Regions from separate parts of the Ensifer sp. LBL genome, predicted to be linked through region 1. Evidence: riboswitches for the same ligand, from Rfam matches in the RefSeq annotation. Region 1 holds a riboswitch; the other holds the start of a gene.
The links. A riboswitch is a leader RNA that binds a small molecule or an ion and turns the genes downstream of it on or off. The one in region 1 is predicted to bind FMN.
Positions count from the first base shown of each region.

Region 2: it holds a riboswitch for FMN, as region 1 does, so the genes downstream of both, OKW20_RS18195 (6,7-dimethyl-8-ribityllumazine synthase) here and OKW20_RS00470 (DMT family transporter) in region 1, are expected to answer to the same signal.

Region 1 covers NZ_JBNDJY010000001.1:95,108-98,069, forward strand. Annotated here, with positions in the region: gene OKW20_RS00470 (DMT family transporter) at 1-821, opposite strand, end outside; FMN riboswitch at 909-1,091, opposite strand; gene hupB (DNA-binding protein HupB) at 1,215-1,490, opposite strand; gene lon (endopeptidase La) at 1,711-2,962, opposite strand, start outside.
Region 2 covers NZ_JBNDJY010000004.1:480,362-483,323, forward strand. Annotated here, with positions in the region: gene OKW20_RS18195 (6,7-dimethyl-8-ribityllumazine synthase) at 257-730, opposite strand; FMN riboswitch at 823-973, opposite strand; gene OKW20_RS18200 (TfoX/Sxy family protein) at 1,128-1,469, opposite strand; gene OKW20_RS18205 (ABC transporter ATP-binding protein) at 1,565-2,626, opposite strand; gene OKW20_RS18210 (ABC transporter permease) at 2,637-2,962, opposite strand, start outside.

The sequences.
Region 1 (2,962 bases):
CAAAGATACCCCGTCGGCGCGTAACCGAAAACCAGCCAGCCGGCAAAGACGTTGAGCGGCAGCTTCAGGTCGTCGAAGGGCTGCACATAGGCGGCGTCGGCCACCGTATAGGCGAGCGTCAGAAGATACTGCGCGACGACGGTCAGGATCCCGGCAAGCAGCAGGAAGCCGAGCGCTGCGCCATCGGGCACGGTGAAACCGGCCGAAAGCGCGATGGCGCCGTTGATCGGCGTCAGAAGCACAAGCAGCCAGACGGTGATCGTTTCGGGGCGCTCAAGACTGGTGAGGCTCTTGGTGATGAGCGACGAAGCCCCCCACAAAAGCGCCGAGAGGATCGGCAGAAGGGCGGCCCAGCTGAAACTGTCCGACCAGGGTTCGAGAATGATCATCGCCCCCGCGAAGCCAACCGCGGTTGCTGCCCAGCGCGCCGCGCCGACACGTTCGCCGAGAAACAGGCGGGCGCCGAGGATGATGAAGAACGGCGAGGTCATGACCAGAGCGATCGCCTGCCAGATCGGCACGTGCGCTAGCCCCGAGACCCAGGCCCCGACCCCGAAGGCGGCCAGCACCACGCGCACGACGTGGCGCCAGGGATAGTCGGTGCGCATGGCCGACAGCCCGGCGCGTCGCAGAAACGGCAGCGAGAAGAGGAAGGCGAAGGCATATTGCCAGAACGCCATGGCGGTGGCCGGGAAACCGAGCTTCATCGTCAGCCATTGGGTGACGACATTGAGGCCGGCAAAGGCGATCCCGGCCAGAACCATGAAGCCGGCTCCGGCCATGGCGCGCGAGGAGGAAAAACCGAGGGAAGTCTGATTCATGTCATGCACCCTGAATGCGGACCAAACACAAATCAGGACGCATGAGCGCACGACACGACGCCGGGCATCCCTGCCCTTCGTGCCGGCGACCATTCTCTTTCATCCGGACTATGACCGTCGGCTCCGGAGTTACACCGGATCTGCTGACCCTCCCCCCAAAAATCGAGGAGAGGCGCTCGCGGGCTTGGGCCAACTTCGCGCGCCTTCAAGACGCTGCGCTCTCATGCCCTTACCGCCGGTGGGGACTTTCACCCCGCCCTGAGAATGGGCAAGCCCTAGAGCAAATGGCGGGTACCCGCAAGGGCTGCCCCAAAATGCGAAAGGGTCCGGCTTGCGCCGAACCCTCGAATACCTGGACTGCCGGCCTCGTGTCCGGCCGCCAAGCAAATCTCATCAGCCGTTGACGGCATCCTTCAGGCCCTTGCCGGCCGTGAACTTCGGCACGTTGCGTGCCGGGATGTCAACTTCCGCACCCGTGGACGGGTTACGACCCTTCGAGGCTTCGCGGCGCGAAACCGAGAAGTTGCCGAAGCCGACCAGGCGAATGTCGCCGCCGTTCTTCAGCTCAGCCTGGATGGTCTCGAAAACTGCATCAACTGCAGAAGATGCGTCGGTCTTGGAAAGTCCGGCCTTCTCAGCAACGGCAGACACGAGCTCATTTTTGTTCATGTTTCCACCCCTTTCAGATTGGTTCGAAACGACTGTGTTTTAAGGCGCGGCGGCTTGCGCTTCGCCCGCGTCTTGCCTTTCCCAATTGCGCCTAATCCCTTGGAATGCAAGGCTTGCAGGGCGCTTTTACAACAAAAAAGACCGGCCAATGGCCGGTCTTCCCAATTTTTCTGCAAAATGAGCGCCGCGCGAGCCAGCGGCGCCCTTTTTCGAGCACCCGTCAGTGGGCGATCGAAGAGCCTGCTTCGTCCTGCGAATCAACCGGTGCAACGGTTGCCGGCTCGTTTGCCGGGTCCCATTCGATCGGTTCCGGCATGCGCACCAGAGCGTGTTCGAGCACTTCGCCCATCCGCGAAACCGGGATGATTTCGAGCGCGTTCTTCACGTTGTCCGGGATCTCGGCGAGATCCTTGGCGTTCTCTTCCGGGATCAGCACCTTCTTGATGCCACCCCGAAGCGCTGCCAGGAGCTTCTCCTTCAGACCGCCGATCGGCAGCACGCGGCCGCGCAGCGTGATCTCGCCGGTCATGGCGACATCCTTGGAGATCGGGATACCGGTCATGATCGACACGATCGTGGTTGCCATGGCGACACCGGCCGACGGGCCATCCTTCGGCGTCGCACCTTCCGGCACGTGCACGTGGATGTCACGCTTGTCGAACAGCGGCGGCTCGATGCCGAAGTCGATCGCGCGCGAGCGGACATAGGACGCCGCTGCCGAAATCGATTCCTTCATCACGTCGCGCAGGTTGCCGGTGACGGTCATGCGGCCCTTGCCGGGCATCATGACGCCTTCGATCGTCAGCAGCTCGCCGCCGACCTCGGTCCATGCGAGACCGGTGACAACACCGATCTGGTCGTCACGTTCGGCTTCGCCGTGGCGGAAGCGCGGAACGCCCAGATAGTCGTTGATGTTGGCAGCGGTCACTTCGACTTTCTTGGCCTTGCCCTTGATGATCTCGGTCACGGCCTTGCGGGCGAGCTTCATCAGCTCGCGCTCGAAGTTACGCACACCGGCTTCGCGGGTGTAGGTCTGGATGACCGCCATCAGTGCGCCGTCGGTGACCGAGAACTCCTTCGGCTGCAGCGCGTGGTCGCGGATCGCCTTCGGCAGCAGGTGCCGCTTGGCGATTTCCAGCTTTTCCTCTTCGGTGTAGCCGGCGATGCGGATCACTTCCATGCGGTCCATCAACGGCGCCGGGATATTCAACGTGTTGGCGGTGGTGATGAACATCACGTTGGACAGGTCGTATTCGACTTCCAGGTAGTGGTCCATGAAGGTCGAGTTCTGTTCCGGATCCAGCACCTCGAGCAGCGCCGACGACGGATCGCCGCGGAAGTCCTGGCCCATCTTGTCGATTTCGTCGAGCAGGAACAGCGGGTTGGACCGCTTCGCCTTCTTCATCGACTGGACGACCTTGCCCGGCATGGAGCCGATATAGGTGCGGCGGTGGCCACGGATTTCGGCTTCG
Region 2 (2,962 bases), on a different contig from region 1:
CTCACCCTAGCCCTCTCCCCGCAGGCGGGGAGAGGGGACGAGCTCTATAGCCAGCCCGTGCTTCTCAGTCCGGGCGGGCCTCGTCCTCGATGGTGAAGGGTGAGTTTAGGCGACACGAGCGCCGCTTGCGTCCTTCTCCCCGCGTGCGGGGAGAAGGTGGCGGCAGCCGGATGAGGGGCAAGCCCTCACCGTGCGGATGAGCGGCAGCCGCCATTGCGGCGCCGTCAGGCCGGCTGATGTCGGAGCCCGCAGCCGATCAGGCGTTGACGAGCGCCAGCTTGGCGCGGGCGTCGAGGATCTGGGCGCAGGCGTTGGCCGCTTCCGTGCCCTTGGTCACGAAGTGCTCGCGGAAGAAGGCGATCAGCGGTTCGCTTTCCTGGAAATTATGCGGCGTCAGCACGGCCGAAAGCACCGGCACGTCGGTGTCGAGCTGCACGCGCATCATGCCGTCGAGCACGGTGCCGGCGACGAAATCGTGGCGGTAGATGCCGCCGTCGACGACGAAGGCGGTGCCGAGGATTGCGGCATAGCGGCCGGTCTTGGCCAGCGTCTGCGCATGCAGCGGGATTTCGAGCGCGCCCGGCACGTCGAAGATCTCGACGTCGGCGGCCGAACCGCCGAGCTTCGTCCATTGCGCGACGAAAGCATCGACTGCACGGTCGACGATATCGGCGTGCCAGCGGGCACGGACGATCGCGATCTTGGCGGTGGGGTGGGAAAGAATAGTCATAGGTCTCAAGCCTTCCAGGGTTTGGCGTTTCCAATGATCCCGTCGGGCGAACATGCATGCGCGCGGGGTCCCGTTGTGGGGCCCACGTTCCTGCTTGCTCTCTTCCATCCGGACTGTGACCGTCGGCTCCGGAATTCGACCGGATCTGCTGACCCCTGAAGCGTGAGCTTCAAGGCGCTCGCGGGCTTCGGCCTTGCGACCGCTACCGCCGGTGGGGAATTTCGCCCCGCCCTGAGAACAACGCGACTATATAGGGCGACCGCGCGCGGTCAAACGCACGGTGCGACGAAAATGCCGGAAATCACGACAGATTTTTGCTTGTGTGACGGAGCGACGGCAAATTCGTTCCCCGAAGTTGAGCCGTCTCGGCCACTGGTCGAGAGCGGATGCGCGATGATCAGCGCAGATCGTCGTCTTCGGCGGCAAGCGCGCGATTGGCCCAATGGAGCAGTGCATCCCGGTCGTCGAGACAATCCAGAGGCGCTTCGTAGAAGCGATGCACGACCACCGTCTTTCCGCCCTTCGCGTAGCTGAAGGGCTGGCACCCCTCGGCAACGAGCGCATCTTTCAGCGCCCGATCGACCCGAAAGTAAAGGCGATCCTTGATGCTGACGGCAAAGCGCTTGTCGGCGAGGAGATAGGCCCAACCGCCGAAGAAACGGTCGATCTGGACCGTCCCGATGCCGGAGAGTTCATCCTGAATATGCCGGACGAAGGCGCTGGGTTCGGCCCTGGCCATGGTCTCGATACCTCGTCGGCGGGTTCCTTGCCGCAGCAACGCCACGATGGCTTCAGGCCGGCGCCTGACGCGCCAGCCTGTGATGTTGTTTCACCCTATTCGCGAATGACCAACAAGTCCTTGGCGGCAAAGCGCAGCGTGACGTTGTCGCCGGAAACCGGCGGGGCGACGCCCGGATTGTTGAACATGTCGAAGGAGATGACGTCGCCGCCGACGCGAAGGCGCGTGCGGATGACCGAGCCGAGGAAGCTCGTCGAGACGACCTCGCCGGCTAGCGACGTGTCGCCCTTGGCACCTTCGGCGATCGAGCCTGCTTCGGGACGCAGCGCCAGCGAAATGCTGTCGCCGCCCTTCATGCCGGCGATCGGGTCCTTCAGCGCCACCTGCTGGTTGCCGATGGTGACCGAGCCTGCGGCCGGGTCCGCAACCTTGCCTTCGATGATGCTGAGCGTGCCGACGAAGGACGCGACGAAGCGGGTCGCCGGCGTGTTGTAGATCTCGAAGGGGGTGCCGATCTGGTCGGCGCGGCCGGCATTCATGACCACGATGCGATCGGAGATCGACAGCGCCTCTTCCTGGTCGTGGGTGACGAAGACGGTGGTGATGCCGAGCTGCTGCTGGATCTGCCGGATTTCCTCGCGCAGCGACACGCGGATCTTGGCGTCGAGCGCCGAGAGCGGCTCGTCGAGCAGCAGCACCTGCGGCTTGACCGCAATGGCGCGGGCAAGCGCAACGCGCTGCTGCTGGCCGCCGGAGAGCTGGTAGGGGAAGCGGTCCGCCAGGTGCTCGAGCTTGATCAGCCCGAGCATCTGCTTCACCCTCGCGTCGATCTCCGACTTGTCAGTGCCTGCGATCTTCAGACCGAAGGCGACGTTGTCATGCACGTTCATGTTGGGAAACAGCGCATAGGCCTGGAACACCATGCCGATGTTGCGCTGATTGGGCTTCAGCGAATTCTGGTCGCGGCCGTTGATGACGATCTGGCCGCTGGTCGGCGTCTCGAAGCCGGCGATCATGCGCAGCACGGTGGTCTTGCCGCAGCCCGACGGCCCGAGGAACGAGACGAACTCGCCCTTCTCGATGTTCATGTTGAAATCATGCACGACCTGAACCGGGCCGAAGGACTTCTTGATGCTGGTGAGTGACAGGAAACTCATGGGTCGGTCCTCAGGCCTTTGGGGGCGCGCTTTTCTGGAAGCGCGAAACGAGCTGGATGAGGCCGAGGCAGCCCCAGGTGATGCCGAATGCGATGACGGCGAGTGCGGCCGGCTCATAGGCGCGGTTGGCACCCAGAAGCTGCATGTACGGGCCGAAAGCCGGGCGGTTGAGCAGGGCGGCCATGGTGAACTCGCCGATGACGATGGCAAAGGTCAGGAAGGCGCCCGAAAGCACGGCGACGAGCACGTTCGGCAGGATGATCTTGGCGAGGATCGCCACCCAGCCGGCGCCAAGGCTCTGTGCCGCCTCGGTCAAGGTGGCGACATCGATGGTGC